4 regions of the Bradyrhizobium sp. Kon10 genome follow, and region 1 is predicted to be linked to each of the others. Evidence: predicted binding sites of a transcription regulator. Region 1 holds the regulator's gene; each other region holds the start of a gene.
The links. Region 1 encodes LexA, which represses DNA repair genes until DNA is damaged. Its sites were predicted from a motif close to TGTTCNNNNTGTGTTCNG; they were not measured.
Positions count from the first base shown of each region.

Region 2: a site for LexA is predicted at 2,641-2,658, ahead of AC0L2O_RS01760 (DUF3072 domain-containing protein). Genes of this name have one in related genera too.
Region 3: a site for LexA is predicted at 2,327-2,344, ahead of AC0L2O_RS10460 (single-stranded DNA-binding protein). Genes of this name have one in related genera too.
Region 4: a site for LexA is predicted at 1,415-1,432, ahead of AC0L2O_RS02165 (PA0069 family radical SAM protein). Genes of this name have one in related genera too.

Region 1 is NZ_JBVVOZ010000005.1:117,716-122,429, forward strand. It holds gene AC0L2O_RS09940 (ComEC/Rec2 family competence protein) at 1-1,535, shown strand, start outside; gene AC0L2O_RS09945 (hypothetical protein) at 1,718-2,149, opposite strand; gene AC0L2O_RS09950 (hypothetical protein) at 2,341-2,544, opposite strand; gene lexA (transcriptional repressor LexA) at 2,731-3,432, opposite strand; gene AC0L2O_RS09960 (molybdopterin molybdotransferase MoeA) at 3,609-4,714, opposite strand, start outside.
Region 2 is NZ_JBVVOZ010000001.1:361,697-366,410, forward strand. It holds gene AC0L2O_RS01730 (HWE histidine kinase domain-containing protein) at 1-1,075, shown strand, start outside; gene AC0L2O_RS01735 (hypothetical protein) at 1,072-1,398, opposite strand; gene AC0L2O_RS01740 (hypothetical protein) at 1,435-1,692, shown strand; gene AC0L2O_RS01745 (hypothetical protein) at 1,785-2,021, shown strand; gene AC0L2O_RS01750 (hypothetical protein) at 2,139-2,309, opposite strand; gene AC0L2O_RS01755 (hypothetical protein) at 2,358-2,579, opposite strand; gene AC0L2O_RS01760 (DUF3072 domain-containing protein) at 2,695-2,889, shown strand; gene AC0L2O_RS01765 (DUF6496 domain-containing protein) at 2,974-3,285, shown strand; gene AC0L2O_RS01770 (hypothetical protein) at 3,295-3,657, opposite strand; gene AC0L2O_RS01775 (Do family serine endopeptidase) at 3,927-4,714, opposite strand, start outside.
Region 3 is NZ_JBVVOZ010000005.1:225,574-230,287, reverse strand. It holds gene gyrA (DNA gyrase subunit A) at 1-1,324, opposite strand, end outside; gene AC0L2O_RS10460 (single-stranded DNA-binding protein) at 1,678-2,175, opposite strand; gene AC0L2O_RS10455 (outer membrane protein) at 2,621-3,403, shown strand; gene AC0L2O_RS10450 (outer membrane protein) at 3,637-4,326, shown strand; gene uvrA (excinuclease ABC subunit UvrA) at 4,628-4,714, shown strand, end outside.
Region 4 is NZ_JBVVOZ010000001.1:441,988-446,701, reverse strand. It holds gene AC0L2O_RS02170 (phosphoketolase family protein) at 1-1,243, opposite strand, end outside; gene AC0L2O_RS02165 (PA0069 family radical SAM protein) at 1,454-2,617, shown strand; gene AC0L2O_RS02160 (ribonuclease HII) at 2,693-3,526, shown strand; gene AC0L2O_RS02155 (glycosyltransferase family 39 protein) at 3,626-4,714, shown strand, end outside.

The DNA of each region.
Region 1 (4,714 bases):
GGCTGCGCGACGCCATCGACGCACGCATCCGTGCCACCCTCGACGGCGACAACCGCGCCATCGCGACCGCGCTGCTGACCGGACGCCGCGACGCGATCACCACGCCCGTCAATGATGCGATGTTCATCTCGGGGCTCGGCCATGTGCTGTCGATCTCGGGTTACCATATGGCCGTGGTCGCCGGCGTCGTGTTCTTCGCGGTGCGGGCGCTGCTCGCGCTCATTCCTGGGTTGGCCGCCGGCTTCGCAATCAAGAAATGGTCGGCGGCGGCCGCACTGTTCGCCGCCGCGTTCTATCTCCTGCTGTCGGGCGCGGAAGTGGCCACGCAGCGATCGTTCTTCATGACGGCGGTGGTGTTGATCGCCGTGATCGTCGATCGCCGCGCCATTACTTTCCGCACCCTCGCGGTGGCAGCCCTGATCGTGCTTGCGGTCGCGCCGGAGGCGCTGGTGCATCCGAGCTTCCAGATGTCGTTCGCGGCGACGCTGGGGCTCGTGGCGCTGGTGCAGGTCGGCATGCCGAACCTGTTTGCCTCGCCGGATCATTCGACCACTGCGCGGATCGCGATGTGGGGTGGGCGCGAGATCGCGATGCTGTTCATGGCCTCCATGATCGCGGGGCTTGCGACCACGCCCTACGCAGCCTTCCACTTTCACCGCGTCACGCCGTACGGCGTGCTCGCCAATCTCGGCGCCATGCCGGTGGTTTCGGCGCTGGTGATGCCTGCCGGGCTGTTGGGCTTGCTTGCGGCGCCGTTCGGACTGGACGGCGTGTTCTGGTGGCTGATGGGGATCGGCATCGATTGGATGATCGCGGTCACGCGATGGGTCGCGGCATTGCCGGGCGCGGTCGGCCATATCGGCGCCTTCGGCACCGCGCCCCTGGTCGCGGCGAGCCTCGGGCTCGTCCTGATGGGATTGTTGCGCACGCCGCTGCGTTGGTCGGGCGCGCTGGTGCTGCTGGTTGCGATCCTTTGGGGCTTGTCCGTCCGGCAACCCGACATCCTGATCGCCGGTGACGGGCAGAGCGTCGCGGTGCGGGGCAGGGACGGGCAGCTGCATCTGATCAGGATGAACAAGGACAGCTTTCTGCTCAAGGAATGGCTGGCGGCCGACGCCGATCCGCGTGATGCCGGCAGTGCGTCGCTGGCCGATGGCGTCTCGTGCGACGATTTGGGCTGCGTCACGCCGCTCGCCGACGGGCGCCTGGTCGCAGTTGCGTTGCGCATCGGCGCGCTGGCCGATGATTGCAATCGTGCCGCGCTGGTGGTGACCGCCCGGCCGGCGCCGCCGGATTGCACGGCGATGGTGGTCGATCGTCAGCGTCTCGCAAGCCAGGGCGCGCTCGCGCTGATGCGGCGTGGTGATGGTTTTGCCGTTCAGGCGGTGAAGGCAAGGGGCGCAGACCGTCCCTGGTCGCCGGCTGCCGCAGGCGCGGCGGATTATGATGGCAGCCTCGCGCCGAAGACGAAGACAGCGTCTCCCCGGAGCAATGACGCAACGCCGTCCGAGGCCGATCTCCAAGCCGAGGACTGAAAGCCGAGGGCTGGATTTGACCTCTCAGCCGATCGTCGGGCCGGAATGGCTGGCCGTCCGACGTGCGGCGGGCGGATCCCATTCGATCGGCTTTGCGAGATGCAAACCGCTCCAGTTCGCCGGCCTCGGCCGGCGATGGGCATTTCAATCCGGGCCTCGACCCCTCGTTGGGGTCGGCGGCGTCAGCCGATCGGCAGGCGGGTGATCGTTGGCTGCCTGTCGGCTATCTCTGGCTTTTGCTCCCGCTCGCCGAGCGGCTGGGTCACCGGCAATTGCAGCACGGTGGCGCGCTGGCCTTCGACGAGCTGCGTCACCAGCACGTATTTGCCGTCCGGAAATTCGATGGCGTCGTGATGGCGATCGGGAATGTGCGGATCGACCTTGCCGAACTTGCCGACGCGGGAGTTGATGGTGCGCGTCCAGATCCAGCGATTGTCGTAGCGGACGCTGTCGGCGAAGGCGAGCTCCGTTCCCGGCAGCAGACAGACCGCGACCGACATATCGGCTTCGGAGGCGAAGCCGCGCGTCGAGGTGCCGCGGAAAGTTGTCGTGACGATTGTCTCGCCGACTTCTGCGGGACGCGTCGCGACGGCGTGCAGGCTGTAGTCACACATCGGGGTGCTCCTCAATCAGGATAGCGACCCGCGCCTCTTCTGAGGCGCAGGCCTCTATCAGAGTAGAAGCCTGCAAGCGTCTGCTTGGTTGTGGGCAAATCTGCGGCTTGGTTCGCGCGCTGCAATCACAATATCTTTTTCAATTGCGCGAGGAACAAAGCCTGCTCCCGTGCATTCGGGCAGTTTCGCCATTAGCGGCCAGCGGGCGCCGACCAGCCGGAATATTGCCAGGCCCGTTGCGACGGCTGCTCGACCGCGTTGCGGGCATTGCGGAATTGCTCGCTCGTCGCCCGCGCTGCTTTGCCGAGATGGTGCTGTGACTGCGCCGCGAGGGCTTGCGACGCTGATGCTGCGATCAGCGCCATCGCGACAGTGCTCAGAATAATGCTGCGCATGGTTCTCTCCTCGGTCTCTCAAAGCCCTGCGAAGCGGTGTGTGCTTCGTCGCGGCGTGCCGAGGATGTAGCGCTGGAGGGGTGGCCGGATAATCTGTGCAAAACCAGAAAGACTATCCAGCCGGAGCGGACAATCGTCCGCTCCAATCGCTCGTGCGCGGCGGCCTGCCGACCGTCCGCAGCCGGCTCAATACTTCCGGTAAAGCCCGATCAGCTTGCCCTGAATCTTCACCCGGTTGGGCGGCAGGATGCGAACCTCATACGAGGCGTTCGCCGGCTCGAGCGCGATCGAGGCGCCGCGGCGCCGGAAACGTTTCAGCGTTGCCTCCTCGTCGTCGATCAGCGCCACAACGATGTCGCCGGTATCGGCGCTCTCGTTACGCTGGATCAGCGCCATGTCGCCGTCGAGGATACCGGCATCGACCATGGAATCGCCGCGCACTTCGAGCGCGTAGTGCTCACCGGAGCCGAGCATGTCAGGCGGCACGCTGATGGTGTGGCTGCGGGTCTGCAACGCTTCGATCGGCGTACCGGCCGCGATCCGGCCCATCACGGGCACCGCGACGGGGCGCTCGCCGTCATCCGCCGACCCGCTGGAGCTCGCGCGGACCTTGCCGAGATTGCCCTCGATGACGCTGGGCGTGAACCCGCGGCGGCTGCCGGCCGCGGCCTGAAGCTCCGGCAGCTTGATCACCTCGATGGCGCGGGCGCGGTTGGGCAGGCGCCGGATGAAGCCGCGCTCCTCGAGCGCGGTGATCAGGCGATGGATGCCCGATTTCGAGCGCAGATCGAGCGCGTCCTTCATCTCGTCGAAGGAGGGCGGCACGCCGCTTTCCTTCAGCCGCTCGCTGATGAACCGCAGAAGCTCGTATTGTTTGCGCGTTAACATCTCGACCAAATTCCCCCGGTTGATGTCGTTCGATTCCGAGACGCTGAGTTCAGCGATGAGCCGCTACATGCTCGAAACAAATCATGAACGGACACTATATGTTCGATATGTGTTCCGCAACTGCTTAATTTAGCGTGAACGCGACAAACTTCGCGGAACGCGAGCGAGCGACGCGTTCAGACCGGCAATCGCAGCACCTCGCAGGGCGTGCCTGCCTCGGCCTTCGGCGCAAACGGCGCACGTACGAGAAGTGCCTGTGCGGCAGCCAGATTCGCGAGCAGCGAGGAATCCTGATGACTCACGGGATGAGCGATGAGGGTGCCGTCGTCGCGCAATTCAAGGCGCGCGCGAAGATAGTCCTCGCGCTGGTCGTTGGCACCGACATCGCGGCCGAGCACGGCGCGTTCGCGACGGTGGTGAATCACTTCGCGGCCCGAGAGCGCGCGAATCAGCGGCACCATGAACAGGAACGCACAGACGTAGGACGACACGGGATTGCCGGGCAGGCCGATCACGCGCATCGCGCCGAGCTGACCGTGCATCATCGGCTTGCCCGGGCGAATCGCGATCTTCCAGAACGCCATCGAGATGCCTTCGGCCTCGAGCGCCGGCTTGACCAGGTCGTGGTCGCCAACCGAGGCGCCGCCGGTGGTGATCAGGACATCCGCCCCGCTGTCGCGGGCGCGGCGGATGCCGGCCGTGGTCGCCTCAACCGTGTCGGCGGCGATGCCGAGGTCGATGGTCTCGGCGCCTTCGCTGCGCGCGAGCGCGTGCAGGGCATAGCCGTTGGAATAAACGATCTGACCCGCGCCGGGGGTGACGCCGGGCATCACCAGCTCATCGCCGGTTGCGAGGATCGCAACTCTCGGCCGGCGGCGGACGGGCAGGCGCGGATGGTTCATCGCGGCCGCGAGCGCCAGGTCACGCTCGGTGAGTCGGGTTCCTCGCTTCAGCAGCAAATCGCCTTCGCGAAAATCGACGCCGGCAAGGCGGATGTGCCGTCCGATGAGGGCGGCTTCCTTGATCGTGACGCGCTTGCCCTCGACCGCAGTATCCTCCTGGATCACGACCGCATCCGCGCCATCGGGAACGACGCCGCCTGTGAAAATCCGTACGGCTTCGCCAGCGCCCACCGTTCCCGCGAACGGCCGGCCGGCTGCGACCTCGCCAATCAGATTGAGCTGTGCATCGATCCTGGCCGCGTCGGCGGCGCGCACTGCGTAGCCGTCCATGGCCGACATCGCCTGCGGTGGCTGCGTACGGCGCGCCGCGAGATCGCGCG
Region 2 (4,714 bases), on a different contig from region 1:
CGAGGACCGCGTCCGCGCGCGTACCGCGGAACTGGAGAACTCCACCGCAAAACTGCGCGAAAGCGAACAGCGCCGCAGCATGGCGATCGCGGCCGGCAAGATGGGGTCCTGGGACTGGGACTGGATCAACGGCGACTGGATGTGGGACGAAGGCCAGTACCGCATCTTCGGGGTGACGCCGGAGACCTTCAACGTCACTTCGGCAAACATCCAGGCTTTGCTGCATCCCGACGATGTCGATCAGTTCCGTCGGGCGATCGCCGCGCTCAATAGCGGCGCGCTCGCGTATGAGGCGGAATTCCGCATCGGCCGGCCCGATGGCGAGATTCGCTGGTGCGTCGGCACGGCGGCCGCGACGGTGGACGAGAGCGGACGCGTGGTGCGGGTCAGCGGCGTCACCGTCGACATCACGGAACGTAAGCGCGCCGAAGAGCGACAGACTCTGCTGGCACGGGAAGTCGACCATCGCGCCAAGAACGCGCTGGCACTGGCGCAGTCGATCGTGCGCCTCACCCGCGCCGACGGGGTCCAAGCCTATGTCAGCGCCGTCGAGGGGCGCATCAACGCACTCGCGCGCGTGCACACGATCCTGTCGCTGTCGAGCTGGCAAGGCGCCGAGTTGTCCAAGCTGATCGACGAGGAGCTTGCGCCCTATTCGCTTGGCGGCCAGGTCAAGCTGGCAGGTCCCCAGGTGCAGTTGCTGCCCACCACGGCACAGACACTGGCACTTGCTCTGCACGAGCTCTTCACCAATTCGGCAAAATATGGTGCGCTCTCGACACGATCAGGACGGCTTGCAATCGGCTGGCAGTCCGAGAACGACCTCCTCATTTTGACGTGGGAGGAATCCGGCGGCCCAGCAGTCATGACGCCGAAATCGCGCGGCTTTGGCACAAGGAGCCTGCTGGCGAGTGTCGAATCGCAGCTCGGCGGACGAGCGCAATTTGATTGGCGCGCGGAAGGCCTGTTGTGCCGGCTCGAAGTGCCCCTGATGCCAAAATCTGCGGCCGTGTCGGCAGCACAGGACAGGTTCGACCCCAACACCTTTCCTGAGCTACAACGCGCGTTGGGTTAGCGCGAAGCGACTGCTTCCCTCTGCTCTGTCGGCCGAGGGTCAACGGCGATGCGCCCCTCAAGCCATGCTTCCGTTTGCGCGAGATCGCGTAACGCCGTCGCGTAGCGAAGGGCCGCGCTTCGCTCCGCGCCGCGCGGCAGCTTGCGCGCCTTGCGCAGCATGTCGGCGGCCGCGTTGCGATATGCCAGCGAGCGATAAAGAAAGACAACCTTGCCCATATCGAATATTCCCGTGTTGGTGGCGTCATTCTCGCAAAGCGAGCATGAACGTCGCCTGAAGCGACTCATGACAATTCCTTCATCCGGGATGGAACCCTGGATCATTGCGCGCGTTTGCATGCCAAAGCGAGCGGCAGTTCCATGCGGGCAAAAAAGTCGCCAAGCCTGATCTCTCCCACCGGCCTCATCAAGCTGATGACGCATGCGATGATGGGTGCCGCGCTCGGCCTTGGTTTCGGTCTTGCACTTATTCTGTTCAATCCAGCGGTCGCCAGCCTGCTGAACCATGGCGGACGCCAGGCGGTTTTCGTCTTTGTCATCACGCTGGTGACGACGTTTTCGATCGGCGCAGCGCTCACAGGCGTCGTGTTCATCATTTCCGAAGACAAGGAATTTTGAGGTCCGGGTGAAAACGCCTGAGTGGTTCCTTGGAACTCCTGCCGCAGATAGCGGTTGGGTGCCTGCGTCAATTCAACTCAGGAGTCCCCCGCATGAAGACCACCAAGCTCGCCCTCGCCGTGATGTTGGCAACCGGCCTTGCCGCCGCGCCGTTCGCCGCGCAGGCCAAGTCGCACAAATCGAAACACCCATCCTCGATGTCGTCTTCGCAGACGACGGGAGCCAATACCAAGTCAAGGGCCCCTGACGCCTCCGGCCAAGGCGGCTCTGGTCCCGGCTCCGACCAAGGCGGCAGCATGACGAATAAGGGCACGACCAACACCAAGTAGGCTCGCCGAACTCCAGGAAAGGCCCCGCGATCGCGGGGCCTTTTGCTTTGATGCGCGAACGGGGGATTGGCCTGCTCCGCGAGCTGCGCCGCATCTCAAGTGAAGTTAAGGCGCGACTTACGAAAGTGTCTTCACGAGCTGGTCAAGCCGCGCCCGCTTACGCGAGATCAGGAGCTGGGCCGCGGCGTCGTCGAGGCCCTCACGCCGCAATTGACGGATCGCGAAGCCCAGTTCGAGGATCTCGGCGCGCAGTTTCAGAATCCGGTAGGCGTCCGGGTCTTCGTCCACGACGTGCCTCCATCCGCTGAACGCCTCTGATGATTCCCTCTCAATATCTCAGCGACGCAGAGCCGCGCGTGTCGGCTTGCTCTCGATCATCCCTGAACGCAGACGCACCCGGTTGCCGATATCGGGCAACACCTCGCCGCCCCCGGCTGCCTTCCATTCGCCGATCAGCAGGTTGATTTTCCGGCGCAGATCCATCTGCGCGAGGGCTTGCTCGGTGCAGTCGCGATCGCGGTTGACGAGATCGCGCACAGACGCCTCGACGTGGGCCATTTCCAGCCTCAAGGCGCTGATTTTACGTCGAATTTCATTAATTCTGTTGTCCATGACTTGTTAGAACAAAATAAGAACATATAGTCAAGTCACCAATTCCGTATGGAGAGCGGACATGCAGGTTCAGGGTCAATACGACGCCAGGGTTTTTTTCATGGATCAGATGACCCGGGCGCAGGGGCTGAGGCTGAAGCGGCTGAGTGAGGAGGCCTACCAGCCCACGCAATACGATCGATATCTGTCCTCCGGTGAAGCCGCGCGACGCATCCAGCTGCTGGAGGCGGAAATCGAGCTGGCGAATTCCTTCTAGCTTGCTTGGCGCGTTCGCGCGTTGCGGCGCGTTTCGGAACCATGCCTGCTTCGAGCAGTTCTCTCGACCGAAGGGAGAAACTTGATGGCACGCAAGGCAAAGAAGCGCCGTTACTCGCGCAGCGCCGGCAAGGATGTCGAGCGCGAGATGCGCCGTTACAAGAAGGGTACCGCGAAGAGCGGACCGGGCGGTCGTGGCGGACGCGTGAAGAGCCGCAAGCAGGCGATCGCAATCGGCCTGTCCGAAGCGCGCAAGAAGGGCAAGAAGGTCCCGAAGAAGGCGTCGAAGCGGAAAACAGCCAAGAAGACCAAGAAGACGGCCAAGAAGAGTTCGAGGAAAAGTTCGAGCAAAAGATCGAAGAAAAGCTCCAAACGTAAATCCGCCAAGCGGTCGTAGAGACCAGCCTCAGATCATGCTGCCCGGCATGAAGCAGCGGATCGAGATGCCAAACGCCGTCTTGACCGGCCACACCATGGTGCGGCCGGCGCGGTTTGGCTCGGTGATGACGGCTTCGTCGGGGACTTCGACCCACTGCCCGTCGAGGCGCACTTGGTAGTGGCCGTTGTGCGATTCCCAATCGGGATCGGCGACCGCAACGCCGTCGGCGTCCGAGCAGCACGGACCGAGATGGCTGCGCAGACTGTCGAACCAAGGCTTGAGCGGCGAATCGGCGTAGCGGCCGTCGTCGCGACCCATCGCACTTCCGATAGATAATACCAGGGGCGCCACGAGCAGCGCACTCATCAGCGAGAGCTTCAATCGACCCATCTTGGCACCGATCAAATGCGAACCACCGGCGGGTTCCAAAGCAGCCGGACGGTCCGAAGTTCCACTCTTCCGACAGGCTCTGGCGCTTCCACGCCAAAGTGCAACACGCGACTCCCGAGTGTGAACAGCGAACGCGGCTTTTTCGGACGAACCCGTCACCATTGCTGCCGTTAACGAGAATGTTATCGGCTACCTGTGGGTATGTCAGCGCACACGAAAAAAGGCGGCCCGCAGGCCGCCTTTTGAATTTGCGGTCGAAGTCGCGAGACTTACGCGAGCGGCACTGCGACGAACCGGGTCGCCTCCGCGCTCTTCACCTGCAACAGCACGCTCTTTTTGCCGGACGATTTGGCCTGCGCCAGTTCGGACCGGACATCGCCGACATTGGCGACCGGCTTGCCGCCGACGTTCAGGATGACGTCGCCGGTCTGGATACCGTGCTGCGCGGCCGGTCCCTCGGGATCGACTTCGGTCACCACGAGACCTTTCTGGCCGGCGGCGCCTTGGACATCACCCGCGGGCGCAAGGCTGAGTCCGAGCCGCGGCGTGCCGGCGTCCGGCTGCGTCTTGCCGTCGTCGGCCTTACCTTGGGCCTGCCGCTCGTTCGGCAGCTCGCCAAGCGCGAGCGTTATCGTCTTGCTCTCGCCTTTATGGAAGACGTCGAGTTTCACTGAGCTGCCTGGCGCCAGGGTGGCAATGGTGCGGGCGAGATCGCGGGAGTCCTTGACCGCAGTACCATTGACGGCGGTGATGACGTCACCGGCCTCGATGCCGGCCTTCGCCGCCGGGCTGCCGTCCTGCGGATTGTCGACGATCGCACCACGCGCCGCCTTGAGGCCGAGGCTGTCGGCGATATCCGCGGTCACCGGCTGGACCTGTACGCCGAGCCAGCCGCGGGTGACCGCACCCTTGTCCTTCAACTGTGCGACGACGAGCTTTGCGGTCGAGGCCGGAATGTCGAAGCCGATGCCGACGGAGCCGCCGGACGGCGAGAAGATCGCGGTGTTCACGCCGATGACGTTGCCGTTCATGTCGAAGGCAGGACCGCCGGAATTGC
Region 3 (4,714 bases), 110 kb from region 1:
GGTGACGCGGATCGTCGATCAGGGTCAGCATGTCCTCGACGTCGCGGGCCGGCCAGTCGCGCGACATCAGGGTGTCGCGCGCCGTGGTCGGGTCGGGTGAGGTCCGAATGACGCGGATCATCTCGTCGATATTGGCCACAGCGATCGCCAGGCCGACCAGGATATGCGCGCGGTCGCGCGCCTTGCCCAGCAGGAACTTGGTCCGCCGCGTGACGACCCGCTCACGGAAATCGACGAAGATGGCGAGCAGATCCTTCAGAGTCATGATCCGCGGCCGACCACTGTCCAGCGCCACCATGTTGACGCCGAAGCTCGTCTGCAGCGGCGTGAACCTGTAGAGCTGGTTCAGCACCACGTCGGGTACGGCATCGCGTTTCAGCTCGATGACGACACGGAAGCCGTCGCGGTCGGATTCATCGCGCAGATCGGCGATGCCCTCGATCTTCTTCTCCTTGACGAGTTCGGCGATGCGCTCGACCATCGTCGCCTTGTTCACCTGGTACGGAATCTCGGTGACGATGAGCGCCTCGCGCTCCTTGCGGACGGTATCGATCGTGACCTTGCCGCGCATCACCACCGAGCCACGGCCGAGATGATAACCGGCGCGGATGCCCGCCCGTCCGAGAATGATGCCGCCGGTTGGGAAATCCGGTCCGGGCACGATGTTGATGAGTTCGTCGATAGTCAGCGCGGGATTGTCGATCAGCGCCACGCAGGCGTCGATGACCTCGCCGAGATTGTGCGGCGGAATGTTGGTAGCCATGCCGACCGCGATGCCGCCCGCGCCGTTCACCAGAAGGTTCGGGAACTTGGCCGGAAGGACCGACGGTTCGGTCTCGTTGTTGTCGTAGTTCGGCTGGAAATCGACGGTGTCCTTGTCGATGTCGGCCAGCAGGGCCAGCGCCGACTTGGTCAGCCGCGCTTCGGTGTAACGATAGGCGGCAGGCGGATCGCCGTCGACCGAGCCGAAATTGCCCTGGCCGTCGATCAGCGGCACGCGCATCGAGAAGTCCTGCGCCATGCGGACCATGGCGTCGTAAATCGACTGGTCGCCGTGCGGATGATACTTACCGATGACGTCACCGACCACGCGGGCGGACTTCACGTACTTCTTGTCGGGCGTGTGGCCCTGCTCGTGCATCGAGTACAGGATGCGGCGATGCACCGGCTTCAATCCGTCGCGGGCATCGGGCAACGCACGCGCCACGATCACGCTCATGGCGTAATCGAGGTAGGACTTCTTCATCTCCTCGAAGATGGAGACGGGGCGAATATCCGAGCGCTCCGGCTCGTCGCCGGGCTTCTTGTTGTCGTCGTCGGCCAAGGGGGAATCCGGTGAGTTTTTATCTGGGAATCATATAGCGCATCGAGGCCCTGATAACCACCCTTGCGGACCTTCGGGAAGTGCTTTTTCCGCTTATTTTTCCAATAACTTAAGGCCTTGCGAGGAGCGCTTCGAAACGGCCTGGAACAGGCTTTGCGAAACCGCCTCTAACACCGGGAAAACCGCGTGGCCAGCCTGCCCTGTCGGCCGGTTTGCCGTGACGCAATCCGATGTCCCCCAAAAGAGAAAGCGGGCCCGGAAATCCCGAGCCCTTCCCGCGACGGCAAGATTGCCGACACGACGTGTGAAGCGCCGTCCGATCCAACCGGCGCCTCCTCGTGTGCTCCGCGTCCTCAGAACGGGATGTCGTCGTCCATGTCGCTGTTGCGGCCGCCACCGCCGCCCGCGGCCACGGGCCGGCGAGGCGCGCTCGAGACGGGACCGGAGGAGCCGAAATCGCCGCCCTGCTCCTCACCGAAGCTGCCGCCTCCGCTGCCGCTGCGGCCATCGAGCATCGTCAGCGTCGAGTTGAAGCCCTGAAGCACGACCTCGGTGGAGTATTTCTCCACGCCGCTCTGGTCGGTCCATTTGCGGGTCTGGAGCGCGCCCTCGACGTAAATCTTGGCGCCCTTCTTCAGATACTGTTCGGCGACCTTGCAGAGCCCTTCGTTGAAAATCACGACGCGGTGCCACTCGGTCTTTTCCTTGCGCTCGCCGGTCGCCTTGTCCCGCCACGTTTCCGACGTCGCAACGCTCAAATTCGCAATCGGCCGCCCGTCCTGGGTGCGGCGGATTTCCGGATCCTTGCCGAGATTTCCAACCAGAATGACCTTGTTGACGCTTCCCGCCATCGCCGCTCTCCACTCCAAATGCCACTGAATTCGACTAGCGGGCTCGCGCGCCCGCGCCATCGCCGCCTGTTGGGCGACCCTATACGCTTACGGGCATCGATCGGCCCGCCAGGCCCTCGGTTATCCCCACATATAGCATCAACACGGGATCCGTTCCAGCTTTGTTCCGCCCGAAATCCGACACTGCAAACCGGCGCTTGGCCGCAGCACGGTCCCGCTCGCTTCAGTGCGTCGATGGAACCTTTTTGGGTTCCCGCTTATCCCGAAAAATACTTAACATTCATCAACTTGCAGCCCGTTCGATTGACCGCCGACTGTGGCGTTCCGGAGACGGACTCCGGGCCCTTACGGGGCTAGGCTTGCCTTGGAATGGCTCGGATGGGCGTCGCGCCTGAGGCCACTTCGGGGACCTCGAAGCAAGCAACAATAGATTGGGGAGACTGCAATGAAAAAAATCCTGCTAAGTGCATTTGGCCTAATCGCGTTCAACCTCTCGGCTCCCGCGAGCGCAGCGGATCTTGCGGCCCGTCCCTACACCAAGGCGCCGGCGCCTGCGATCGCGACGATCTACGATTGGAGCGGCTTCTATATCGGCATCAACGGCGGTGGCGGTTCGAGCCACAAATGCTGGGACTTCGTAACACCGGGGACCGGGGTGCTGGTGGGCGAAGGCTGTCACAACGCGACGGGCGGCACCATCGGCGGCCAGATCGGCTATCGCTGGCAGTCGGCCAATTGGGTGTTCGGTCTTGAAGGCCAAGGCAACTGGGCCGATTTCCGGGGCGACAACGTCAGCACACTTTTCCCAGGCAGCGCCCTGGTCACGGGTGATCGCAACCGTTCGCGCATCGACGCGTTCGGCCTCATCACCGGTCAGGTTGGTTACGCCTGGAACAGCGTGCTGCTCTACGTGAAGGGCGGCGGCGCCGTGGTCGGAGACAGGTACGACGTCTATGCCGCCGCCGGCACGCCCGGCGCGGGCGCGCTGCTGGCTTCGGCACGCGAAACCCGCTGGGGCGGAGCAATCGGCGCCGGTCTGGAATTCGGCTTCGCGCCGAACTGGTCGGTGGGCGTCGAGTACGACCACTTGTTCCTCGGCCATCGCACGGTCGGCTTCACCACGCCAGCGGGCGCGGCGTTCGGGAGCGACCGAATCGGGCAGGACGTGGATATGGGACTGATCCGGCTGAACTACCGCTGGGGCGGGCCCGTCATCGCGAAGTACTGATAGCATTGGTTTCACGCGCGTCTCTAAGGCCGGCCTCGTGCCGGCCTTTTTTTGTGCCCGCGCAAACGGGGAATAATAGGTCAGCATCTGCGACATTTTTGGGCCGTTGTGACTTTCGGGAGACACAACTTGCGGCTTCAGTGGTGTAGGTACGACATCAGTTGGACCAACGCGTCCGATGCTCTTCCGACGCACGGAAGGCAAATCAGAAACTGGGACTGGGATTTGTTGAAATGAAGAAAATTTTGCTGGCTTCGGCCTGTCTGCTCGCTCTCACTGGCGCCGCCTCGGCTGCCGATCTGGCGGCTCGCCCCTACACCAAGGCTCCTGTCGCTATGGCCTCGGTCTACAACTGGACCGGCTTCTACCTCGGTATCGTCGGTGGCGGCGCCTGGGAGAACGCTTCCGGCGACCCGAAGATGAAGGGCGGCTTCGTCGGCGGTACCGCCGGCTACAACTGGCAGACCGGCAACGTCGTGTTCGGCGTCGAGGCCGATGGCGCCTGGGCTGACGTCAGCGCGTCGGCAGCTGGTGCGGTTTTCGTGCCGGGCGTCGGTGCGATTCCCGCCTCGGTGAGCTCGAAGACGGACGCGATGGGCACCGTGCGCGGCCGCATCGGCTACGCTGTCAACAACGTCCTGTTCTACGGCACCGGCGGCTACGCCTGGATCGACAACAAGATCACTGCGACGCTGGGCCCGGTCTCGATCTCCGACAGCAAATTCCACTCGGGCTGGACCGTCGGCGCTGGCGTCGAAGCGTTCATCGCCCCGCAGTGGTCGATCAAGGGCGAGTACCTCTATCGCAGCCTTGGCGGCGAGACCTATTTCTCGGGCGCCGTGCCCTCCGGCACGCTCAACTTCCACACCGTGCAGTTCGGCGTGAACTATCACTTCAACGGCCCGGTCGTCGCCAAGTACTAAGCCAAGTACTGAGCTTCGGCTCCAACGCTATCGCGTTACGAAAGGCCGGCCTTGCGCCGGCCTTTTTGTTTTTGTGCAACCTCGCAGCGGCGCGCTTCGGGGTGGTTCCGAGCCCCGCTGCTGCCAAATGCCGCCAGCGCGCCAACAATCCGTTGACGATTCGCAAGTCCCACTGGAAATCCGCGCTCGTTCTTCCTACGTTCGCTGCCATACCCATCGGCGCCGATCCCGGTTCCGGGCGAAGCGCGCCTCGAATGTTGGCGCGATCGCGTGCCTTTGGGATTCCTTGAGGACCACCGGGATGGATGAAGTGATCAAGGCGAAGCGCCAAGCCAACAACGCGGGCTCAAGCCTGCGCGCAATTACGATCCGTGGCGCGCGCGAGCAC
Region 4 (4,714 bases), on a different contig from region 1:
GCGCGTTGAGGCGGATGACGTCGCGCAGGAATTTGCCGAGCTCGCGCGTTGCTTCTGCAATGACACCGCCCGGCTCCGGCACGTCCACGGCGAAACTGCGGAAGTCCGGCAGTTTCAGCTCCTTCTTCAACAGCCCGCCATTGGCGTGCGGATTGGCACCCATGCGGCGGCTGCCTTCGGGCGCCAGCGCCTGAAGCTCGGGGATGAGCGTGCCGTTGGCGTCGAAGAGATTTTCCGGCTCGTAGCTGCGCATCCAGTCTTCGAGCAGTTTCAGATGCGCCGGATTCTCGCGGCAGTTCGAGACTGGAACCTGATGCGCGCGCCAAAAGCCCTCGACCTTGAGGCCGTCGACCTCCTTGGGGCCGGTCCAGCCCTTGGGGCTGCGCAGCACGATCATCGGCCAGCGCGGCCGCTCGACGTTTTTGCGCCCGTCGCGAGCATGCCGCTGGACCGAGCGGATGCTGGCGAGCGCGACGTCGAGCGCATCCGCCATGATCCGGTGCATCAATTTGGGATCGTCGCCCTCGACGAACAGCGGCTCATGGCCAAGGCCGCGAAAAAGCTCGCGGATCTCGCTGTCGGGCATCCGCCCGAGCACGGTCGGGTTGGCGATCTTGTAGCCGTTGAGATGCAGGATCGGCAGCACCGCGCCGTCATGCGCCGGGTTGAGGAACTTGTTCGAGTGCCAGGACGCCGCGAGCGGGCCAGTCTCGGCCTCGCCGTCACCGACGACGCAGGCCACGAGCAGGTCGGGATTGTCGAAGGCCGCGCCATAGGCGTGGACCAGCGCGTAGCCGAGCTCGCCGCCTTCGTGGATCGAGCCCGGCGTTTCCGGCGCGGCGTGGCTCGGAATGCCGCCCGGGAAGGAGAACTGCCTGAACAGCTTGCGCAATCCGTCCGCGTCGCGCGCGATGTCGGGATAGATCTCGCTGTAGCTGCCTTCGAGATAGGTGTTGGCGACCATGCCCGGGCCGCCATGACCGGGACCGCAGATATAGATCGCATTCAGGTCCAGCGCGCGGATCACCCGGTTGAGATGGGCGTAAATGAAATTCAAACCGGGCGTCGTGCCCCAATGGCCGAGCAGACGCGGCTTGATGTGCTCCGGCCGCAACGGCTCGCGCAGCAGCGGGTTGTCCAGAAGATAGATTTGCCCGACGGAAAGGTAGTTCGCCGCGCGCCAGTAGCGATCGAGGAGATCGAGGTCGCCGCTCGCGGCGGTCGTTTTTTGTTGGATTGTCATGTTCCTGCCGACTTTCACCCAGCGCTCGTCACCAACCATGTTGCGCGACGATTGATCCCCGACCGGCATCAGACGTGATGCCCGGGACGGCCGTGTTGCGGGAGGTCAAAGCACCGCGCCCGAAATTTGGGCGGCTGCTTTGCATGGGGTTGTTTTCCAGTTTTTTGTTTGCGTTCTTGATTTGTTCTTTCGTCGTGCTATCTTGGCTTCATGAGTCCAGCATCCTCTCATGCTCTCAAGCACCCGCCGGTCACGGCGCCCTCCGAGCCGGCGGGTGCGGCTTCCGACTTTCCTGAGCTGGCGGTCGCCATCGACCGCCAGCGCAGGCGAGGCCGGGGCGCGCAATCCAACGCCAGCGGCCGCTATGAGGCCGAGGCGCGCGTCGCCTTCGACGACGGCTGGCAAAGCCTCGAAGATTTGCCGCCGTTCAAGACCACGGTGGCGGTCGACACCTCGCGCAAGGTGATCACGCGCAACGATTCCCCCGATATCGGTTTCGACCGCTCGATCAATCCCTATCGCGGCTGCGAGCATGGCTGCGTCTACTGCTTCGCCCGGCCGACGCATGCCTATCTCGGCCTGTCGCCGGGGCTCGATTTCGAGTCAAAGCTGTTCGTGAAGCCCGACGCGCCGGCGCTGCTGGAGAAGGAACTCGCCGCGGCCGGCTACGAGCCGCGGATGATCGCGATCGGCACCAATACCGATCCCTACCAGCCGATCGAGCGCGAGCGCAAAATCATGCGCGGCATTCTGGAGGTGCTGGAGCGCACCGGCCATCCCGTCGGCATCGTCACCAAGTCGGCGCTGGTCTTGCGCGACATCGACATTCTCGCACGCATGGCCAAGCGCAACCTCGCCAAGGTCGGAATCTCCGTCACCTCGCTCGATCCCAAGCTGGCGCGCACCATGGAGCCGCGCGCCTCGACGCCGCAGAAGCGGCTGGAGGCGCTGAAGCAGCTCTCGGAGGCCGGCATTCCGACCACCGTCATGGTGGCTCCCGTGATCCCCGCGCTGAACGATTCCGAGATCGAGCGTATTCTCGATGCCGCCGCCCATGCCGGCGTCAAGGAAGCCTCCTACGTGCTGCTGCGGCTGCCGCTGGAGGTCCGCGATCTCTTCCGCGAATGGCTGATGGCGAACTATCCGGACCGCTACCGCCACGTCTTCACGCTGATCCGCGACATGCGCGGCGGTCGCGACTACGACGCCAAATGGGGCGAGCGGATGAAGGGCACCGGCCCGATGGCCTGGACCATCGGCCGCCGCTTCGAGATCGCCTGCGAGAGGCTCGGGCTGAACAAGCGCCGCTCCAAGCTGACGACCGATCATTTTGCGAGGCCGAAGCGGGAGGGCGATCAGCTCAGTCTGTTCTGAGGAGTCGTTGAATAACGGGAATTGCCCGGGGTTCCCGGTTGCGCTGGCCGGAGGCGCGTGCGCACGATCCCGGCCATGATTCGGGACAAGTCCGTCAGCAAGCCGGCCAAGAAGGTCGCGCCTCAAAAGCCTGAGAAGGCTTCGATCGGGAATGCCGAGCCGGGCAAGGGTGCGGCCAAGAAAAGCGTCATCGCGGTTGCTTCGCCGAGCTTCCGCCGCGAGCGCGCGCTGATCAAGCGCGGCATCTGGCCGGTCGCCGGCTGCGACGAGGCCGGCCGCGGCCCGCTCGCCGGTCCCGTGGTGGCGGCTGCGGTAATTCTCGATCCCGACCGCATTCCGCGCGGCATCGACGATTCCAAGCGCCTGACCGCGGAGGAACGTGAAAAACTGTTCGACAAGATCTGCGCGACGGCGCAGGTCTCCGTCGCGGTCGCCTCTCGCTCCCGCATCGACCGCGACAATATCCTGCGCGCCTCGCTCTGGGCCTTGAAGCGCGCGGTGGTGGCGCTGCCCGAGCCGCCACGCCACGTGTTTGTCGATGGTCGCGACCGTCTGGATACCACCTGCGACTGTGAGGCCGTGATCGGCGGCGACGGCATCGTCCTGTCGATCGCGGCAGCTTCTATCATCGCAAAGGTGACGCGCGACCGGCTGATGTGCGCGCTGGCGCAGGACTGCCCGGGCTACGGCTTCGAGCAGCACAAGGGCTATGCCGTTCCGGAGCATCTCGATGCCCTCGACCGCCTCGGGCCCACCGTGCACCACCGCAGCTTCTTCGCCCCCGTCGTCGCCGCCCGCGCCAAGCACATGCCCTGGACGGTCGAGCCGGTGCAGGACTTGTTTGCTGTCGCCGAGGCCGAGATGCAGGTGGAAGCGGCCATCGAAATCGATGCGTCCGCCAGCCTCTAGAGCAGACTGTCGTTGCCACGACGCGCAGCGCCCTTTATCAAAACAATCATGAGCGAATAGGGCCGGCTGGACGGGTTGGCTGCATCTTTCGGACGTTGCATGCGGTTTACCTCCCTGGTCATCGAGCTCATTCGCGCCCGGCCGCGGCTGATCGTATGGATTGCCGTGCTGTTGCAGGCCGCGATGTGGCTGCTGGTGGCGCTGGTGTTCTACCGCAGCCCGCCCGGCAACCTCGCAACACTGCTGGCCTTTGGCCGCGAATACCAGGTCGGCACCGATCTTGGCCCGCCGCTGCCGCTCTGGCTCGCCGACATCGCCTATCGCGCCGCCGGCGGCCACATGTTCGGCGTCTATGTCCTGGCCGAACTGTGCGAGATCGCGACCTTCGTCACGTTTTACCATCTCGCGCGCGCCGTGGTCGGCACCCAGCATGCGGTGCTCGCCGTGCTGCTGACCATGACTGCGCTGGCCTTCTCCTCGCCCGCGCTCGACTTCGGCCCCTTGATACTGGCGCGGCCGCTCTGGACGCTGCTGCTGTTGCATTCCTGGCAGATCATCGGCCAGCGTCGCGGCAACGCCTGGTTCGCCTGGTCGATCGAGGCAGGTTTGTTGCTGCTGACCACGCCCGCCGCGATCTTCCTGCTCATGCTGCTCGTGATCTTTGCGTTCTCGACTGCGCGTGGCCGCAAGACGCTGCGCGCGCTCGATCCGCTGTTTGCGCTGATCGTGGTCGCCGTGCTGGCGCTGCCCTATGCGGTCTGGTTGATGCGTGCGGAGACGCTTGTCCTGCCGGCCTTGCCGCAAATCTCGGACCTGAACGCCCGCGCGTTGCACGCGGCCTGGCTGTTCGGCGGGCTCGTGCTCGGCACGGCGGCGATCCCGGTGCTGACGTTCCTCAACACCAGCCTGTTCGCCGGCAAGAGCGAGGAAGCGCCCATCATCTACCGGCCGCCGGTTGAGCCACTCGCGCGCAACTTCGTCTATTTCGTTGCGCTCGCCCCGGTGATCGGCGCGGTCCTGATCTCCGGCTTGCTCGGGTTCGATGCTGTCGTCGCTGGTGCCGGGGTCGTGCTCGTGATGTCCGGCCTCGCCGTGGTCGTGGCGGCCGGCGATCTCATCGCGATGCGCCGTGCCCGGATGTTGCGCACGGTGTGGGCCGCCGCAATCGTCGCCCCCGCCGCCGGCGTC